One region of the Lactobacillus amylovorus DSM 20531 genome, then DNA from elsewhere that is predicted to be linked to it. Evidence: a T-box and tRNA genes for the amino acid it is inferred to sense, from the RefSeq annotation. Region 1 holds a T-box; the other holds one or more tRNA genes.
What was found. A T-box is a leader RNA that pairs with one kind of tRNA and senses whether it is charged. The one in region 1 lies ahead of leuS (leucine--tRNA ligase), so its partner is inferred to be a tRNA-Leu.
Positions count from the first base shown of each region.

Region 2: it encodes a tRNA-Leu, which carries the amino acid that the T-box ahead of leuS (leucine--tRNA ligase) is inferred to sense. The anticodon was not compared.

Region 1 covers NZ_CP017706.1:636,015-646,973, forward strand. Annotated here, with positions in the region: gene LA20531_RS03255 (putative polysaccharide biosynthesis protein) at 499-2,145, opposite strand; gene leuS (leucine--tRNA ligase) at 2,239-4,653, opposite strand; T-box leader at 4,696-4,879, opposite strand; gene LA20531_RS03265 (phosphatase PAP2 family protein) at 4,943-5,605, shown strand; gene LA20531_RS03270 (NAD(P)/FAD-dependent oxidoreductase) at 5,659-6,870, opposite strand; gene LA20531_RS03275 (prenyltransferase) at 6,890-7,789, opposite strand; gene LA20531_RS03280 (polyprenyl synthetase family protein) at 7,863-8,843, shown strand; gene cydC (thiol reductant ABC exporter subunit CydC) at 8,848-10,596, opposite strand; gene cydD (thiol reductant ABC exporter subunit CydD) at 10,586-10,959, opposite strand, start outside.
Region 2 covers NZ_CP017706.1:1,622,502-1,633,460, reverse strand. Annotated here, with positions in the region: gene gatB (Asp-tRNA(Asn)/Glu-tRNA(Gln) amidotransferase subunit GatB) at 1-1,259, opposite strand, end outside; gene gatA (Asp-tRNA(Asn)/Glu-tRNA(Gln) amidotransferase subunit GatA) at 1,264-2,703, opposite strand; gene gatC (Asp-tRNA(Asn)/Glu-tRNA(Gln) amidotransferase subunit GatC) at 2,703-3,011, opposite strand; gene LA20531_RS08385 (CamS family sex pheromone protein) at 3,023-4,171, opposite strand; gene ligA (NAD-dependent DNA ligase LigA) at 4,185-6,188, opposite strand; gene pcrA (DNA helicase PcrA) at 6,224-8,470, opposite strand; gene LA20531_RS08370 (glycoside hydrolase family 73 protein) at 8,556-9,203, opposite strand; tRNA gene LA20531_RS08365 (tRNA-Leu) at 9,290-9,374, opposite strand; gene LA20531_RS08360 (SprT family protein) at 9,456-9,911, opposite strand; gene LA20531_RS08355 (glycosyltransferase family 32 protein) at 9,908-10,606, opposite strand; gene LA20531_RS08350 (oligosaccharide flippase family protein) at 10,609-10,959, opposite strand, start outside.

The DNA.
Region 1 (10,959 bases):
TTTTCTTTATTGATTGCTTATCATTTATTTCAATTAATATTCTATTCTCAAAAGAAGGAATTGAGAAATATTTATAATTACTAGTTAGTTATAACTTTTGCTTATAGTAAATGTTATAATAAAGGTCCTTGGCAGGGGCACTAAAGTCGATTTAAATTAAATCGGCTTTTTTCTCACTCTTTTTATGAAAGCGCTTTTATTATAATGAATTCTATGTTAAAGTAAATGGTGTAAAGGATAATATGAATTGGAATAAACATTATGATGTTTATTCTCCAGATAAGGAGATGGCTTATTATGACAGCCACTATTGGAATTACTTTTTTAGCACTTGAACTAATTGGGGTCTTTGTTTTAACTGCAATTACTCCAGATTAGCTATCATTACAAATGCAACACTCCTAGAATAATTTTTGCACATTGTTTAAAACCCTTAAATGTAACAAAAAACAACCAATGTCTGAATGACGACATTGGTTGTTTTTGTCTTATTCAATTTTAACCATGGATGTGAAACTTAACCAAAATATTTTCGATTCGACTACCCATAATCTTTTGGGCTAAATCCGTCTTCAATGCAGCAAAGCCATAAAAGGCAATACCGACACTAACAGATAAAATTACTAAAATCAGAGCCGTAATTCTATGATCTGGATTCAAGAACTTGCCTAAACCCATTTCTACCAATTTAACAATCAAGAACATCCCGATTGAAAATGCAGTGATTCCGATTAATCTGCGGCTGGTTCTATTCAAATTGAAATCATATTGTACTTCCAAGTGTTTAAGTGATAAAAGCACAATTACTAATAAACCAAGATTAGTAGCAACTAGTGGTCCGTAGATCTTGAATAAAAAGATCATTGGGAACTGCAAGATCCCTTTTAGAATTAAACCTAAGACTAAATATTTAATAGCCAGGCCATTTTCTGATAAACCTTGCAAAATTGCCATTAATACCGTGAACAAACCCAAGCTAATTGCAGTAAATGAAGATAAGTAAAGCACTTTACTACCAAGTGGATCTGGACCATAAAAGACGGTATAAATTGGTCTACTAATAGCTGCCATCCCAAATGCGGCTGGAATCATTACGAATAAGAACAAGTCCATCGTATTCGCAATCTGTCTAGAAATGCTTCTGAAGTCGCCCCTTGTATGCGCTGCTGATAAAAGCGGAATTGCAGTTACCGCCATCGCACTAGCCAAAGAAACGATAATCATAATTAACTTGTTAGCATTCAAACCAAACAGTGCGTACCAGTCTTCAATTGTATCTGAGCTAGCGTGAACCAAACCAGCAATCATTGGGTGGAAAGTATATTGGTCAACCAATGAGAACAAGGTAATTCCTGAATCAATAATGATAAATGGAATAGCCTGTTCAATAATTTCCACAAATAATTGTGTGGTTGAAACTCGCAGACGATTATTGGAATGAGCAACTAAGCTATCTAGCTGCTTTCTTCTTGAAAATAAGAACCAGACAAGCAAGCCGATACCAAATGCGGCACCAATTGCGGCAGCTAAATTAGATTGAATAACTGCGTGGACATATGAACCATGCTGCACTTGCATAATTACAAAGGCAGTTAACAGCATCCATACCACACGCGCAAACTGCTCCACAAATTGCGACATGGCACTCGGCATCATATCCGCGTAACCCTGGAAATATCCACGCATGATACTCAAAATCGGAATAATCAAAATGGCATAAGACAAGCTACGCATAACCGCAACCTGTCTCGGATCGCTTTGACTCCCATTTGACGCCAAAAGCGGCGAGACAAAATACATAATCGCGGCCGATACGACACCTAGGATTGCCATTAGGACTAATCCTCTATGAAATAGTTTACGTCCAATACCATATTCGTTTAGCGCATTGTACTTGGCTACCTGCTTGGCAATTGCACCGGGAATTCCAGCAGTCGAAATCAGAATAAAAATGGTATAGATATTATAACTTCGAGCCGTCAACGCATTAGCAATATTCCCATATGCACCCATCCATGCATACCATGGAATGATATATAGCGCACCTAGAATTCTTGAAGCAATCGAACCAAAGGTCATCCATGCGGAGCCTTTTAGAAACGTATTTTGTGTATCTTTGCTATTTAAGTTATTTTCTTCTTCCATGAATTTTCCCTAATAAGAAGTATTAACTAATTAATTATCACGCAATTTAAGCGATAAGTATAAAACTTATTGTTCTTTTAGGAAAAACTTAACTTATTTAGCTACGATGTTAACGATCTTGTTTGGTACGACGATAACTTTCTTAACGTCCTTGCCTTCTAAGAATTTTTGAACGTGTGGAAGTGCCATAGCTTGTTTTTGAACGTCGTTTCTGTCAGCATCCTTAGCTGCTTGGAACTTGCCACGAAGCTTACCGTTGACTTGAACCATGATTTCAACAGTTGATTCAACTAACTTAGCTGGATCGTAAGTTGGCCACTTAGCGTAAGTAATTGATTCATCATGACCAAATATTTGCCAAATTTCTTCCATCATGTGTGGAGCAACTGGCGCCAAAAGCTTAACGAAGCCTTCTGCGTATTCCCGTGGAATAGTCTTAGCCTTTTGTGCAGCATTGATGAAGACCATCATTTGAGAAATAGCAGTGTTGAAATGAAGTGCATCAAAGTCTTCAGTTACCTTCTTAACAGTTTCGGCGTAAACCTTATCAAGTTCGCCATCGTTCTTATCAACAATGCGTTCTTGAGGAATTGCCTTAAGGTCAAGGTCGTTAACGAATAGACGCCATACACGGTCTAAGAACTTCTTAGTTGAAGCTGGACCATTGTCGTCCCAGTCGATTGATGCATCAAGTGGTCCCATGAACATTTCGTACATTCTAAGTGAGTCTGCACCGTATTCATCGATCACGTCATCTGGGTTAACAACGTTCCCCTTAGACTTAGACATCTTTTCGTGGTTCTTCAAAATCAAACCTTGGTTGTACAAGCGTTGGAATGGTTCCTTGGTTGGAACAACACCCAAGTCGTAAAGAACCTTGTGCCAGAATCTTGCATAAAGAAGGTGACGAACGGCGTGTTCTGCACCACCAATGTAAAGATCAACTGGAAGCCATTGCTTAAGTAAGTCATAGTCAGCTAATTCTTTATCATTGTGTGGGTCAACATAACGAAGGTAGTACCAGCTTGAACCTGCCCAGTTAGGCATAGTGTTAGTTTCACGCTTACCTTTTCTACCGTTTTTATCAACTACATTTACCCAGTCAGTCAAGTTAGCTAATGGACTTTCTGGAGTACCTGATGGCTTAATGTCAGTTGCATGTGGCAAACGAAGTGGCAATTGGTCTTCAGGAACAAGAGTAGTTTCACCATCTTCCCAGTGAATAACTGGAATTGGTTCACCCCAGTAACGTTGACGAGAGAAGTCCCAGTCACGAAGCTTGTAGTTAACCTTCTTTTCACCACAGTTGTGGTCTTCAAGCCAGTCAACCATCTTCTTCTTAGCGTCTTCAATGTTTAAGCCGTTTAAGAATTCTGAATTAATGTGTGGACCATCCTCAGTGAAGGCTTCCTTAGTAATGTCGCCGCCTTTAAGTACTGGATTAATTGGTAAACCAAACTTGGTAGCAAAAGCGTAGTCACGATCATCGTGGGCAGGAACTGCCATTACGGCACCTGTACCGTAGCTTGCTAAAACATAGTCTGAAATCCAGATTGGAACTTCCTTGCCGTTTACTGGATTAATTGCGTAAGCACCAGTAAAGACACCAGTCTTGTTCTTGTTCAAGTCAGTTCTTTCAAGGTCTGATTTTGATTCAATCTTCTTGATGTAGGCATTAACTTCGTCTCTGTGTGCATCAGTAGTAATTTCTTGTACCAACTTGTTTTCTGGAGCAAGAACAGTGTATGAACAACCGAATAAAGTATCAGGACGAGTAGTAAAGATATCGAAGGTCTTGTCGCTGCCCTTAATCTTGAAGGTTACTTGAGCACCAACTGAACGGCCGATCCAGTTTCTTTGCATTTCCTTAACTGGTTCTGGCCAGTCCAAGCCATCAAGGTCTTCCAAAAGACGGTCTGCATATGCAGTCATCTTAAGCATCCATTGACGCATGTTCTTACGGTAAACTGGGTAACCACCACGTTCAGTCTTACCATCGATAACTTCTTCGTTTGCAACAACAGTACCTAAATCTGGTGACCAGTTAACTGGAACTTCGGCTTCATATGCGAGGCCCTTCTTGTACATTTGTTCAAAGACCCATTGAGTCCACTTGTAGTAGTTAGGGTCTGAAGTGGTAACTTCACGGTCCCAGTCATACGAGAAACCTAACTTGTTCAATTGACGCTTGAAGTTAGCAATGTTGTTCTTAGTAACAACTTCTGGATCTTCACCAGTCTTTAAAGCGTATTGTTCAGTTGGCAAACCAAATGCATCCCAACCCATTGGGTGAAGCACGTTGTAGCCTTGTGCACGCTTCATTCTAGAAACAATATCAGTTGCAGTGTATCCTTCTGGGTGACCAACGTGAAGTCCCTTACCAGATGGGAATGGGAACATATCCAATGCATAATAATTCTTCTTATTGGGATCAGTACCTGTCTTAAAAGTATCGTGCTTTGCCCAATAATCTTGCCATTTCTTTTCAACTACTTTGTGGTTATACAAATCATTTACTCCTTTGCAAAATAAAAAGCCCTATGAACTAAATCATAGGACGAAATAATCGCGGTACCACCTAAGTTTCACATAATGTGACACTTAATTTGCTCCTTAACGCGGATGGCAACGATAGGTTCTTATACCAGGACGAGTTCGTAATTTTATTCTAAGGCTTCGCAGCAACCAGCCTCTCTCTGAAAAAATATCCTTACTAATACTTCCTGACCTTTATTTTCTTATAGATAATGATTATAATTTACCACAAATGCTAAAAATTACAAGAGGGGTGCACTTTTTGATTAATACAAAAAATCCACCAAGAGACACCTTAATCCCAGGTGCTATTTTTGTGGTCATCTATGCTGCGTGGGCGATTTTAGTTTCATCAAGCTCACAATTTATCCATAGTTTTGACAACGCAGTAATTAGTATGGTTTGCAACACAAATCCGGCTAACGTTGCTTTTGCCAAAACTTTTACCAATTTAGGTAACACCAACGTAATCACGATTGAAACTATTATTTTATTCATCATTTTAATCGTCTTTAAGCAATACGCCTACGCGTTTTTCACGGCGGGGATAATGATCTGCGCTAACGCTTACAACTGGATCATCAAACATGCCGTTCAACGGCATCGTCCAATTGTCCACCACCTGGTTTATGCGGATGGCTACAGTTTCCCATCTGGTCACTCAGTTGGTAGTGCAGCACTGTTTGGAGTTTTAATTATTTTGACTATTTTGCTCGTGAAAAGCAAATTCTGGAAAACATTGTTGATCATCATTTGGGCACTATTTCCAATCTTGATTGGCTACACTAGAATCTTCGTTCACGTTCACTACCCATCAGATGTGTTTGGTGGTTGGATCGAAGGAATCACCTTTGTCTTACTTGGTTATTCATTCTTGTACCACTTCTACATTGAGCCAAAAATGATGGAGCACAAACGAAAATAAGCGATAAAAAATAAGCATCAACTGATGCTTATTTTTTTGCATTCGTTTTTCTTTTAATGATACAAGTCAAAACGACCAACTGATAATGTTTCCTTTAAACCACCAGTTTCCATCAATGACTTATCAATGATTATTTTCTTCAAAGCTGAAGCCATATATCCTTTGTATCCGTGGCCCATTGCCTTACCTGCAGCCTTAGTTTCACCCACTGCTACAACTACACCTAAATCATGGTAAACGTACTTTGAAGGTCTTGCTTGGCCGTTTATGCGGCTTCTAATATCCTTAGCAGCATAGTTTGCCATTGAAAGAGCCATTTGAGCTGTATTTGGCCATGGCCACTTTTTACCAGGGACCATAACGCTGGAAACATCCCCCAGAAGGTAAATATCATCACTTTCAGGAGCAGTTAAATGATCGCTGACCATTACTCTGCCACGACGATTCTTAAAGCCTGATGCCTCAATCACAGGGCTGCCGCTGAAGCCCATCATCCAAATTCTAGTACCTGCTGGGATTTCCTTGATTTCATCAGAATCTTTCATTTTATATAAAACGGAATGATCTGAAACTCCTTGCACAAAGGCTGGATTAATAATTTCAATACTATTTTTCTTAACTAAACCCAGTGCATAATCTAAGAGCTTACCTTGGAACATTGGCAAAAGAGCTGGCGAACCATCCAGCATCTTGATCGTAATGTCCTTAGCATCTGCTCCGGCCATTTTGGCAAAGCGTGGACGTGCTTCGGCTAAGGCACCTGCTAATTCGATTGCTTGAAAGCCAGCACCGCAGATCACAATTGACAAATGCTTTTTATCTTTATCCTCACGATATGCTTTCATTTCTGCATAAATATGATCACGAATTGCTTGTGCTTCCTTAACATTGCTCATTGGCAAAGCATTTTCTTTAGCACCTTGAATGCCCATATCGTTTAAGACCCAGCCTAAGCCAACTACCAAATAGTCATAGCTAAGCGGTGCATGATTCTTTAATTCAACGTTCTTTTCTTTGATGTTGATCTTTTCTACTCGATCGACAATTAATTCAGTCATATCTTTATCAAGCACATCACTTAACTGATAAGACATTCTCGTATATGGATAACTGCCTGAAGCAACCTCATAGAGTCGCATGGTTTCGTAGTGGTATGGATTTTGATCAACTAGGATAATTTTTACTTCTTTGTGCAATTTCTTTTGTAAAGCGATAACAGTTTTCAAACCTGCATACCCTGCACCTAAAACAACGATTGTTTTCATAATAATCCTCGATTTCTAGCTAAAGCAAAACGCCAATGATGTAAGTAATTGAATAAGTTAAAGCACCTACTAATAGCGTTTTGACTGCACAAATAAACGTTTCAGTTTTTACCTGTTTTTGTAACAGTAATTTGTTTTGCTTATAAACAAACGGTACAATTAAAACTGTTAACCAGACAGTGACTGGTGCAATTTTCAAAAATGGTAAAACAATGATGACTAAAAATGCCAAAACATTTTTCATACTGTAAGCAGTCAATGCGGCTTTTTTACCAATGAAGTGTACGATTGTCTTGCGATGATTGTCTTCATCTTCTTGCGCATCACAGATGTTGTTGGCTAGCATTAAATTAGAAATCCATAACTCGTCAGCTAGAGCCAACAAGAAGACTTGGCCAACACTAAGCCAGTTCCAAGCAAAGACCTGATAAGCATTCAGATAAACGCTCAGCAGTACAATCATAAAGCCCATAGTAAAGCCTGAAGCTAACTCACCTAAGGGCAAACTTGAAATCGGGTGTGGACCAGATGAATAACCAAAACCAATAAAGTAACAGAAGAGACCCATCCATAGAACTGCCCAACCGGTTTGTGAAGCTAGCCAAATTCCGATAGCAGCTGAAATTAGTGTCATGCTGATAATCAGATTTCTGACTAACTTAGGATCGATATTTTCTCGACCAATAATGTTAGTTTTTTGTTGGTAAGATTTACTATCTGCGTGATAATAGTCATTATAATTATCCAACATATCTACTACCATATTGAACATAAACATGGCAATGAAGAAGACAATTGATACGCCCCAGTTAATGGAATGATAATAATATGCACTGAAACATAATCCCAGCGAGAACGGCATCACGCTAGCCGGTTTCGCCTTGATTTCTACCAATTCTAAAAATGTACTTATTGACATCAAGACACTTCCTCTCAAAGATGTCTAATTATTTATAATAATTATAGTTTTATTTAGTTAAGGAACCTCATCAATGAATAATTCTAAACCATGGAAAAAATATCCTCTGATCGCCAGTGAGCTTGAAGAGGTCAACCAATTCATTCAGAAGACCATCAAGACACCACACAAGAGCCTGCAAACTGCTTTATTGCAAATGGCAGATAACGGTGGCAAATATTTACGACCTAGTCTGCTTTTGCTTGCAGCTCATGCAGTGGGCAAAGCTAACAAGCAAACTATCAAGTTAGCTTCATCCATCGAAATTTTACACATGGCCACTTTGATTCATGATGATATCATTGATGACTCCGACGAACGCCGTGGCAACGTAAGCATTCAAGCTGCTTTTGGTAAAGATGTAGCCGTTTATACTGGCGATTTACTCTTTACCGACTTCTTCGACTTGATGCTTAACGCCATTGATGAAAATGAATATCTCGCCCGCAATGCGCAAACGATGCGCAAGATTTTAAACGGGGAATTAGGTCAGATGGCTGAACGTTTTAATCTAAAACAGACACTAGATGACTATCTTGGTGATATCAAAGGTAAAACCGCCGCTCTCTTCCGTTTAGCCGCTGAAGAAGGTGCCCATTTTGCTGGTGGCAATATCGATCAAAGCAGTGCTCTAGCACAATTTGGTGAAAACTTAGGCATTGCCTTTCAAATTGTCGATGACATTCTTGATTACAGCGGTGGCAAGCAGTTAAACAAACCAACGCTAGAGGATTTAGCCACTGGAGTCTATTCTCTGCCACTTTTGCTTGCATTAAACCAACCTGCACTAAGAAATAAGCTGCTACCTTTACTTAACAAGAAACGCCAAATGACTTTAGCAGATATGCAAAAAGTACAAAGTATTCTGTTAGACAGCACTGTTATTGACGATAGTCACAAGTTAGCCCGTCAATATGCGCAAAAGGCAATTGATAACTTAGCCATTTTTAAACCTAATCCTGCTGTTTTATTACTTAAGAAATTACCTAACACGCTGTTAACACGCAGCTTTTAGTCGATCAAAGTCCTTGATCGGCTTTTTTCAATTCACGATAACGTGAATTTTGCCACAATTGTTCTGGCGTACCCTGCATGGCAATCTGACCGTCTTCGATAAAAATAACCTGATTCATTTTTTCAATACCTTGCAAATGGTGAGTTATCCAAATCAAAGTTTTACCATTCAGTTGCTTCATAAAAGTTTCAATGACAGCTTGCTCTGTAATTGGATCTAAACCTACGGTTGGTTCATCTAGCAAAACGATAGGCGTATTTTTCAAAAGAATACGAGCTAAAGATAAGCGGTGCCGCTCACCACCAGAAAAGCGCAATCCCGCTTCTTCTACTTGCGTCTCCAGCTTTTCAGGTAAAGCCTCAATCGTCTTTTTCAAACCTACTCGGTCAAGTACATCCCAGAGTTGATCATCACTTGCCTCTTTATTACCTAAGCGTAGGTTATTAGCAATTGTCGTGTTGAACAAATATGGCTTCTGATTAATGACGCTAAAGTATTTCGGCATTTGATCGCCAAACTTTGTAACATCGATACCATTCAAATCAATTTGTCCTTCAGTTGGCTTTCGATCACCTCTTAATAAGGCAGCCAAAGTACTCTTGCCTGCTCCGCTTTTACCCAAGATCGCAATCTTTTCACCAGCATGAATATTTAAATTAATGCCACGTAAGATTTCTTTCTTAGTATGTAGATAAGTATAGTGAATATTCTGAATAGTTAAATTATATGGTGCTGCAATTGACAGCGCCTTTTCTTTTACCTTTTGATCAGGATCAGGTAGGTTATTCAATCTAACTAATGACTTTTGATAAACATTTGTTTCCTGTGCTGCCGTTGGTAAACCGGCCAAAGCTTCATTGAGTGGAAAGGCCGCCAAAACAAAGGCTGCAATCCAGTTAGTTAATAGACTCTGCTGACCACCAAATTTAGCTGCACCCCAGATAATTAAGCTAATAACTATCAGCAAAAAGAGCATCTGCATCAAGAAATTTCGGAAGCGTTCAAACTTCTTCATCCTTTGGTGAACGTCCAATAATTTTTCTCGACTATCAACGTGCAACTGTAAGAATTCCTGACTTCTGCCAGCAAGCATCCAATCGGTTACACCCATGACATTGTCAGTCAGGTCAACGTAGAGCTTGTCTTGTGCAGCTTTTTCATAATCTTGCCGTGCTCCATTAATCACAATTGACCAAATAGGAATTGCAAAAATCATTAAACCGAAGGTAACTAGCATCCACAAGCCCATCAGTGGCGATAAAATACCTAGACTGATGACAATAATAGCGTAAAGTCCCCAGGCTACGAACATCGGAAAGATTGACCGTAAGTAAAGATTTTGAATGTGACTAATATCATCTGAGAGCAATCCTAAAACATCCCCCAGCTGATATTTACTGTTGAATAATGCCGCGTCTTTTTCCAAGGCATCATACATCTTTTGTCTAAACTTAGATGTCATTCGTAAAACCCAATTATGGCTGACGATTCTTTCAAAATACTGAATCGTTGGTCTAGCAATTCCCAACGCTCTTGTTAAAACTATTGGCACATATACCAGCAAAATATTTTCTGGACGTGTGGCAGATTTACTAATTAAAAAGCCTGCACAAAACATCAAGCCTGCACCACAGACAAAAGTTAAAATCCCTAAGAAAATGGCTAAAATTAATGTCTTTTTGTAACGGTGTAAAAATGGTTTTACCCAGCGATCATGTTTTAACGCTTTAATAATTAGAATTTTATTGCTCATCATGATCGCCTCTCATCTTTTCTATCAATTTGACAAAGTAGCCATTTTTCTTTTCCAGTTCGTCAAAGGTTCCTTGTTCCACCAATTTGCCATGATCCATTACCAAAATATAATCCATCTCTTTCATCCAGTGCAGCCTATGCGTAGCGAAAATCACTAGATGATCTTTCATTAGTGGCAACATTTTTTTCTTCAAGTCAACTTCAGTTTCAATATCCAGATGGGCTGTAGGCTCATCGAAGATCATGACTTTACGTTGTTGATCTAGAAAGGCACGGGCCAAAGCAATTCTTTGTGCTTGTCCTCCAGATAAGACACGCTTGCCTTGACCGATAATCGTATCTAAACCATCCGGTAGTTCCT
Region 2 (10,959 bases), 990 kb from region 1:
GCTAAGACTGAAGTATCTGACAATTGAACCATACCGTTGTCTTCAACGTACTTCTTAGGATCAGTACCGTTAGCAATAGTTTCAGCAAAGACTTTCTTAGCGATCTTAGATGAAATAGTACCATCCTTGATCAACTTGATCATTTCTGCTAAGTGTTCTGGAGTAAGCTTGATGTCATTCAAACTTACACGGTGATCGTTCAAGTAACCATTTACTTGAGTGTTCATCCAGTTAGCAGCAAGAGTTGGATCAGCACCAGCAGCTACAGCTGCGTCAAAGAAGTCTGAACTTTCCTTAGTTTGAAGCAAAACATTTGCGTCGTATGGCTTCAAACCGTACTTGTTTACATAGTCATCGTAACGATCAAATGGGCTCTTTGGAAGTTCCTTAGCGATTTGATCGATCCATTCTTGACTAATGTGGTCAGGAGCGATATCTGGTTCTGGGAAGTAACGGTAGTCAGAAGCACCTTCCTTAACACGTTCCAAAACAGTCTTACCAGTTGCTTCGTCAAAACGACGAGTTGAAAGTTGAATGTGACCACCAGCTAAAAGAACTTGTTCTTGACGCTTTTCTTCGTAGGCAAGTGAACGACGTACGTGGTCAAATGAGTTCAAGTTCTTCATTTCAACCTTAGTACCAAGTTCCTTTTGACCTGCAGGACGGATGGAAATGTTGGTATCAACACGCATTGAACCTTCTTCCATCTTAACGTCTGAAGCACCAGTAAATTGAACGATCTTACGTAACTTTTCAAGGTATGCGTAAGCTTCTTCTGGGTCTTCCATATCAGGTTCAGAAACAACTTCAAGAAGTGGAACACCTTGACGGTTCAAGTCAACGTATGAGAAACCGTTGGTTCCGTGAGTGTTCTTACCAGCATCTTCTTCGATGTGCATTTCGTGGATACCGATTCTCTTCTTCTTACCACGAACTTCAACTTCAATGTAACCATCACGAGCAAGTGGTTGGAAGAACTGAGTAATCTGGTAAGCCTTTGGGTTATCAGGATAGAAGTAGTTCTTACGGTCAAAGTGAGTAGTTGGCAAAATGTGAGCGTGAGTTGCCAAGGCAACCATGATACCTAAACGGTAAACGTTCTTGTTAACCATTGGCAAGGTACCAGGCATAGCCCAGTCAATAACATTAGTCTCCGTGTTTTGTTCAGCACCGTAGGTTACTGGTGAAGGAGAGAAAATCTTGCTCTTTGTCTTTAATTCGAAGTGGACTTCAAGTCCGATAGTCGATTTAAAATTCATTCAATTAATCCTCCATTCCAGTTGGTGTTTTTTCGTAAAACTTATTGCTGCGTTCAATAAAGTCAGCAGTCTTGAAGACGTTACCTTCATCAAAGCGCTTAGCCATAATTTGTAAGCCGACAGGCATACCATCAACTAAACCAGCTGGAACACTAGCTGCAGGAATACCTGCTAAGTTGGCAGAAATAGTCAAAATATCGTTGTTGTACATCTTGATTGGGTCAGAAACTTCTTCGCCAATACCAAATGCAGGTTCAGTAGTAGTAGGTCCAACGATTACGTCATTTTCAGCAAAGATCTTGTCAAAGTCATTGCAAATTAATGTTCTAACCTTAGCAGCTTGTCTGAAGAATCTGTCGTATGAACCGGCTGAAAGTGCAAATGAACCAAGCATGATACGACGCTTAACTTCTGTACCGAAGCCTTCTGAACGTGACTTAACGTAAACGTCAAGCAAGTTCTTAGTATCCTTAGCACGGTAGCCGTAACGAATACCATCGTATCTTTGCAAGTTTGATGAAGCTTCACTTGAAGCGATGATGTAGTAGTCAGGAACAACGTACTTAGTGTGTGGCAATGATACTTCGTTGATGATTGCGCCAGCATCCTTTAAAGTATCGATTTGCTTTTGGATAACTTCACGCATTTCACCGCTAACTGCTTCCATGTATTCCTTAGGAACAGCTACGCGAAGGCCCTTAACGTCTTGACCAATAAACTTGGTAAAGTCAGGAACTTCACGAGTTGAAACAGTTGAGTCGTGTTCGTCTGCACCAGCAATAACATTCAATACTTCTGCTGAGTCCTTAACGCGCTTAGTCATTACACCGATTTGGTCAAGTGAAGAACCAAATGCGATAAGACCCCAACGAGATACACGGCCGTAAGTTGGCTTAATACCAAAAATGCCGTTGAATGCAGCTGGTTGACGAATTGAACCACCAGTATCTGAACCAAGGGCTGCAACAACTTGACCACCGGCAACTGCAGCTGCAGAACCACCGGATGAACCACCAGGAACCTTGTCTAAGTTCCATGGGTTGTGAGTAGCACCGTAGTATGAGTGTTCAGTTGATGAACCCATAGCGAATTCATCCATGTTGGTCTTACCTACAAAGGTTACGCCAGCCTTCTTAAGCTTAGAAATAACTGTTGCGTCGTACATTGGCATGTAATTGTACAAAATGTGACTAGCAGCAGTAGTCTTAATACCGTTAGTGATAATGTTGTCCTTAATAGCAATTGGAATACCTGCTAACTTGCTCTTTGAGTAGTCAAGGTTTTCTGCGGGCTTTGCATCATCTAAAACAGTGATCCAAGCGTTTAACTTCTTATCTGTATCCTTAATGTTTGCCACAGTGTCTTTAGCTAACTTATCTGCTGACAAGTCACCGCTGGCAAGCTTTTTGTTTAATGAATCAATATCTTCGTTTAAGTAATTCATTACTCGTCCTCATCCTTATTAATAATTACAGGAACCTTAATGTAGCCGTTAGCCTTTTCAGGAACGTTTGCCATTAATGTTTCTCTAGTTTGTCCTTGCCAGTGTTCAGGTTTATCTTCTCTGAAGACAGTATCACGGTCAACAACTTGGACAGTTTCATCAACACCTTCAGTATCAACTTCGCTAAGTTGATCAGCCATGTTGATGATTGATCCCATTTGATCAGTAAATTTATCTAATTCTTCCTCATTAAACGCAAGTCGCGAAAGAGTCGCAACGTGTTTAATGGTATCTTTTGTGATTTCCACGCAAATACCTCCTATTCGCCGCCATAAACATGGACTTGATAATCACTATCGCCGGTTTCCTTGGCAATTAATGCTTGAACATCGTCAACCGATCCAATCCTAATTTCAATTGGAATATTGTTAGGCAAATACTTCTTTGCTGCTGACAAAGCTAAACGAGTAAAACTTTGAATTTGCTCGTAGCCATAAAACTGGGTCGTTACTGAAATATTTTCTTGAGCCAGCTTGCCATTATCATAACGCAAAGTTGCCGTTACCCCACTAATATTAGGGAAATAATTTTGAATAGACGTCTTGAAATCATTAAAGTGCGATGCGTCGTTGCTATTAATTGCCTTTTCATTACCAGTTGTCGGTAAAATCTGCATTTTTTCCGACACGGATTTCCATTTAGTTATTCTACTACTATTAGACGCCGCTGTCCCGTAAGCGAAGTAAGTTCCGCCAACTAATGAGTCTTTTCCGGTCTTTGAGAACAAACCAACGGTAATTGGAATATTCTTCAAAGCCTTCTTTTTACGCAAACGAGCGACGATTTCATTAGCCATCTTCTCGCCTTGTGCGCGTTGTTCAGCTCTTGAAATATCGGTTTGGAATTCTGCACCATTCCGCTTCTTTTGGAAGTAGTCAACGGAATTCATGGCCAGACCCAAACTCATACCACCAATTGAATACTTAGAACCGGAACCGGTCAAGTAATCTTGTTCAATAATTTCTTCCAAATAAATTGGATTTCTGGTATCAGTACCGGTCTTGCCGTTATTAACAGGGTTCAAGCCCTGGGGATTAGATTTTGATTTTCTGGTTAGCCAATCGGTAACCGTTGAAGAATCCAAATACTGACCTTCTTGGAAAACGTATTGGTTAGTTGAAAATTGATTCTTAGAAATTTGAATCAAACCACGTTCAAGTTCACGCGTATCTACTGAGTTGTCGTTATCAGTAGCAGTCAAACCAGAAATAGGACTAGTAACGTAGCGGCCGTTCTTTAACAAAACGCTGTAGCCGCTATTACCCGTATTAGTTGTTTGATAACTTTTTCTCTTAGTTGTAGAAGTAGTTGTCGCATTGTTGGCTAAACTTGAGTCCTTTAGTCTGCCACAGCCACTTAGGGTAATCATCACCCCAGCCAAAGCCATAATCTGCAAATATTTTTTCACAATAATTGTCCCTTTATTCAATTTGTGCGATTGCTTCTTCTTCGGTTAAAAGCGGAATTCCCAGTTGCTCGGCCTTATTGTACTTAGATCCGGCATCCTTACCATAAATTACATAATTGGTCTTCTTAGAAACTGAGCCGGTAACCTTAGCACCTAAGGCTTGCAACTTCTTGGTAAATTCACTTCTTGTATAATGCTCTAATTTTCCAGTTAATACAACTGTTTTATCTTTGAATGGGTTATCAGGTGCAGCTTCTTCATCTTCACCGAGGTAATCCATGTTCAAACCACTTTCGCGCAATTCTTCAATCAGCTTTTGCACTTCAGGCTGAGCAAAATACGTAGTCATCGATTCGGCAATCGTCATGCCTATTGTATCTATTGAAGCAATATCTTGCACCCCTTGAGCCATAATCTTTGACAGATTTTTAAATTTTTGGGCGATTAAACGGGCTGCTTTTGCTCCAACGTGATCAATTCCAAGGCCTGTAATTAACAATTCTACTGAATTTGACTTGGAATTATCAATTGCAGTAAGCAAATTATTGATCGATTTTTCCTTAAAGTGATCAAGCTCGGCCAAATCATCGGCAGTTAAGTGGTAAAGATCGGCAACGTTGTGCACCAAATCCTTGGCAATTAACTGTTTAACGATCTTAGGACCTAAGCCGGCAATATTCATCGCAGGACGCGATGCAAAGTGGGTAATTCCTTCTTCTACTTGGGCTGGACAAGATGGGTTAATGCAGCGAAGAGCTACTTCGTCTTCTAAGTGAACCAGTTTTTGACCACATGATGGACAAGTATCAGGAATCTTGTAAGGCTCTGAATCTGCTGGACGCTTTGCTAAAACAACTTCAGAGATTTCTGGAATGATGTCGCCGGCCTTGTGCAATTTAACCGTATCGCCAATGCGAACGCCCTTTTCATTTAAATAGTCAGGGTTGTGCAGCGAAGCTCTAGCAACAGTTGTACCAGCAAGTTGAACGGGATCCATCACAGCAGTTGGCGTTACTACACCGGTACGGCCAACCGTCCAAACGATGTCGCGGACAATTGTCTCTTGTTCTTCTGGTGGGAACTTATAAGCAATTTCCCAACGTGGCACTTTTACGGTATTACCCAATTCTTGTTCAATGTTTAAATCATCAATCTTCAATACGATCCCATCGATGCCATAGGTCAAACTGTTACGCTTAGCCGTATATTCATCAATAAAGTCAAAGATCTCATCAAGCGTAGCTAATTTTCGACCGGTTTCATTAGTGTGAAAACCTAATTCGTGCATGCGCTCAATGGCTTGGTGCTGGCTAGTAATACCTTCTGGTGGATTAACCCAAGTATAGATAAAGGTGCTCAGTTGACGCTTCTTCGTTACCTTAGGGTCAAGCTGACGAAGCGAACCGGCTGCAGCGTTACGTGGATTGGCAAAAACGCTCAAACCTTGTTCTTCACGCTCTTCGTTAAGCTTGGCAAAGGCTTCCTTGCCCATGTAACATTCGCCACGCACTTCCGTAGTCAAAGGCTCTGGCAAAGTTTGCGGAATGTCGGCAATGTAATGCGCGTTAGCCGTTACATCTTCACCTACATAACCGTTACCACGAGTCGAAGCACGAACTAACTTACCGTTTTCATATTCAAGCGATAATGACAAACCATCGATCTTTAATTCGACGTTGTATTCAACGGGGTGGCCAACCAATTTTTGCATCCGTTGGTCAAATTCTTTCAATTCTTCTTTTGAAAAGACATCCCCCATTGAAAGCATAGGAATCGGGTGCTCAACTTTAGTAAAATCGTTGTCAATTTGTCCACCAACTCTTTGCGTAATTGAATCGGGTGTGACTATCTCTGGGAACTCTTTTTCGAGTTCAAGCAAACGATTATAGCTTTGATCATAGACATTATCTTCAACTTCAGGTGCATCTTTTGAGTAGTATGCATCGGCCCATTCATTCAATTGGGTTCTAAGTGAAGCAGCCTCTTTTTTGGCTTCATCAAGAGTAATTTCTGCCATTTTTGCCCTCCTGATTAAAATCTCATTTATTCCAATTATACCTTCTTAATTGGCGCAAACGCAGCCAAAAGTCTCTTAATGCCCTTACCTGGAAAGGCAATATCAAGTTCCATGTCTTCGCCAGTGCCATTGACCTTGGTTACTACGCCGCGGCCCCAAGCTTTGTGTTCTACTTGATCACCAACGCTCCAGCCCTTCTTTTCGGCACCGACAGCACCGCTGGCTTTTTTAGCAGTATAAACTGTGGCACGAGCACGTTCTGCCTTTCTAGCAAAAGGAGCAGAAGTAGCCGCAAAGCTGGACTTGATAAAACTGCCTTCGAGCTTTTCATTTTCTTCTTTATGAAGGTCCTTAGAATCAATTTCATCCAAAAATCTTGAAGGCGGATTGTTCTGCATTCTGCCGTACATCATACGTGAGTAGGCATTAGTTAAGAACAGTTCTTGCTTGGCACGGGTAATACCAACATAAGCCAAACGTCGCTCTTCTTCTAATTCATTATCGTCCATCATTGATCTTTGCAATGGGAAGAGGCCATCTTCCATGCCGATCAAGAAGACAACTGGGAATTCTAGACCCTTAGCAGCGTGCAAAGTCATCAAGGCTACTTGGTTATCGTCTTCGTCTAAATCGTCTTGGTCGCTTAAAAGTGATACTTCAGCTAAGAAGTCGCTTAGTGGATTAGAATCGTCTTCTTCAGGTTCGTAATGATCGTCAAAACGTTTGGTTACAGATAAGAATTCGTCCAAGTTCTCAAGACGTGTCTCAGATTCAATGGTATTTTCAGCCTTTAAAGCATCAGTATAATCAAAGTCTTCTAAGATTTTTTCGGTTAAACCGGTAACGCTACTAGTTTGCGCATAAGCAATCGCATCCCTCAGCTTTGCGCCAAAGTCGCTCAACTTCTTAGCAGCTCGCGTACTAATTGGACTTTCTGCCACATGGTCCATCGCATCTAAAACGGTGTAGTGGTTGTCATCAGCAAATGTTAACAACCTATCCACAGTTGCAGCACCAATTCCACGCTTAGGCGTATTGATGATGCGGTTCATGCTCATCGTATCGGCAGGGTTAGCCACCAACTTCAAATAAGCCATGACATCCTTAATTTCTTTTCTGTCGTAGAACTTGTGACCACCAACAATTTGGTAAGGAATGTTTGACTTAACAAAAGCTTCTTCGACTGTACGCGATTGGGCGTTAGTTCGATAAAGAATGGCAAAATCCTTGTAAGAACGGTGCTTGTCCTTAACTTCTTCTTGGATCTTGGAAATAATGTAGTGCGCTTCATCATCGCCGCTTTGAGCTTGGTAGTAAGTAACCTTTTGTCCTTCGCCTTGATCAGTCCACAAGTTCTTGTCCTTGCGGTTTTGGTTGTTCTTAATCACTGAGTTAGCGGCAGACAAAATGTGGCCAGTTGAACGGTAATTTTGTTCTAGCTTGACGGTTCTTACGCCATCTTTTTGGTAATCATGCTCAAAGTTCATGATGTTTTCCATATTAGCGCCACGCCAGCCGTAAATTGACTGATCAGCATCCCCAACAACGCAGATATTCTTATATTGGGCAGCCAAAGCATGACACAATTGGTATTGTGCTTCGTTAGTATCCTGGTATTCGTCAACCAAAATATAGCGGAACTTGTTTTGGTAATAATGCAGCGTTTCTGGATCTTTTTTAAACAAAACCAAGGTCTGCATGATCAAATCGTCAAAATCCATGATTTGATCTCTGCGCAATCTTCTTTGGTATTCCTTGTAGATCTTGGCCGCCATCTTTTCAAAAGGTGAAGAAGCAGTAGTTTCAAATGCTTCTGGATCAAGCAAGTCGTTCTTACCGTTAGAAATTGCAGCTAAAACGCCACGTGGGTCGTACATCTTAGGATTAATGTTCAAGTCCTTTTCGATGTGCTTCACCAAAGTCAATTGTTCAGCTGAGTCCGCAATTGAAAAGTTGTGGCTGTAGCCAATCTTTTCCGCATCCCTACGCAAAATTCTGACGCAGAGGGCATGGAAAGTTGACATCCAAATATTCTCGGCAGCTGGGCCAAGCAACTTTTGTTCACGTTCACGCATTTCAGTTGCGGCTTTGTTAGTGAAGGTAATGGCCAAAATATTCCATGGTGCCACTTGATTTTCTTCAACTAAGTAAGCAATACGCCTTGTCAAGACAGAAGTTTTGCCTGAACCCGCGCCAGCAACAACCAAAAGCGGACCTTCGGTCGTCTCGACAGCTTTCTTTTGTTGCGGATTCAAACCAGCTAAGATAGATTTTTCGCTCATTATTGTCTCCTTCACAAAAAATAATTCATTAATGCAACTTAAACATTATACCAAAAAAGCAACGAACATTCGTTGCTTTAAAGATTTACTTATCATATTTTTCGAGGTCAAATTGTTCAATTAAATTAATCAATTTGTCAGCATAATCCGGATCGGTTGCGTAGCCATCGGTAACCAAAGCCTTGGCCTGCGTCTTATAATCCTTTGACGCTAAAACGTGCTTATATTGGTCGTGGTTCCACGTTGTCCCGTTTTGGAATAATCTAGCATGGGCACGAATAGAAGCCTCGTATGAGTCGTATATTTGGAAACGCGCCTTCACAGTTACCCACTTGTCCTTAACGTATTCTTTTGTCGTCATCACGGCCGAAGTATTCGGGTTAGTCCCCTTAACGCCGAATAAGTTGTTGTACTTTTGCGATAAATCGCTTTGGCCATAGTTACTTTCAAGGCAGGCCTGAGCAATCGTGATACTTGGCAAAAGATCATAAGACTTGTCGACCTCACGCGCAATTGGCCCGATCTTTTTAATAAAAGCTTTTCTTTGTTTAAGTAATTTTGCCTGTTCTTGCTGGCGCTGCAACTGCGCTTGTCTGATCTGCTCAGATTGAATTGCATAGCGTCTGTAGTAACGAAAGCCCACGAAGGCAATCAGCAACACAAACAAAATAATAAATACGCGAACAACTAACTTTACACTTTTTGGTATTCTTGATTTACGCTTTTTTGCCATAATTCCAATTCCTTTAATCCATTAATTAAAGTATACCCGAAAAATATATAAAAAAAAGAAGTCGCTCACTGCGACTTCTTAATTTGTGCGGGCGAGAAGACTCGAACTTCCACGATCTAAAGCGATCACAAGATCCTTAGTCTTGCGCGTCTGCCATTCCGCCACGCCCGCGGAACAGTAACTATAATAGACTAAATTCGAGTGATGTGCAAGTAAATTTCGAAAATAATTTAATTTTATTTATTATTTTCTTTAAAAAGTACGCGCTAAACGCAAGCGCCCCTTGCATTTGCCACACCTATAGCGGATCGTATTTATTCTGCGCATGCGTGGATATTTTAGCCCGCAGTTTTCACAGACATAAAGATATTTATATTTTTTCCGGCGTCTTAAACCAATATCAGGTGCGTAGCGACTGCCACCTACCCTATTAAGCAGAATTTTAAAATCGCGATCTTTATGCTGGTAGCCTAGCCCCATTAAATGCAGATGGTAGTGACACAGTTCATGTTTAATAATGCCCACCAAATATTTTTGATTTTTTGCTTCTAAAAAATGCGCATTAATTTCAATATGATGGTCATCTAAATGATAGCGGCCACCCGTTGTTCTCATCCGGTGATTAATTTTCACCATATGCAAAAAGGGACGATGAAAATAGTCCCTTGAAATTTGTTCTGTTAATTTTTGTAATTCTTCTTGTCTCATCGAATCCACTTCGCATATAAACCGGCACCTTTTGGCGTATTAATGTGGCGCTTCAAATCCGTCACGATCTTATGCTTAAAAGAGTGCTTGCCGTTCATCCAAGTTCCTGTAAACAAGTGAATGCTCTTAGAATCCGCCGATGGATTGCACAAAACGCCATCAGGATAAACGTGGATGTCCTCTTTTAACATTTGCTCCTTATTACCAATCTTTAAACCATATTTATCAATCAACATGTCGGTCACAGAAACACTGTTGACCCCAGCCATTTGATTGTTGACGTCGTATTCAAAGTTGCGGTCCTTATAGTAGTCCAAAATGTCCTGCATGAAAGGATGGCCCTTTTCTGCGCCAAAAATTGCGGCAGACAAGTAGTCATTATTTTCAAAGCCGATAAACGCACGATCATTTAACAGCGGCGTTAAGTCGCACACTACACGCACATCAGTATCCAAATAAATGCCGCCCTGTTCATAAATAGCTTTGGCACGAATATAGTCGGACACAAAGGCCCATTTTTTAGCTTGATATGCCTGTTCAATATATTTATTTTCATGCATATCAAAGTTGTCTTCGTTCCATTCCACAAATTTAAAATCAGGCAAATTCTTTTTCCAAGTCGCAATACATTCTTGGATGATCTTGCTCTTCGGATTATGCCCGACCCAAACATAATGAATCATTTTTGGAATCATTTTTAACCTCGTTTAAAGAAATTTTTGACTAGCTTAATAATATCTTCGTTGAAGTCCAGCTTTAATAAGAACATCAAGGCCACGTAAATGACAAACATGATGATTGATTTAACTGCCATGTTGAAAAAGGCTGACGAAATAAAGTTAGGCATGAACATCCCAACAGCTAAGGTAATAATAGCAATCAATATATACTTGGGTACATCGTGAAAGACGTAAGTAAATTTGTAACCATCGCGTACTACCCACAAACGCAAGACCAAAACTACGGCTTCCGTAATTAAGATAGCGATCATGGCACCCATAGCGCCGTAATGACGATCAAGTAGATAACTTAAGATAATTTCTAAAAT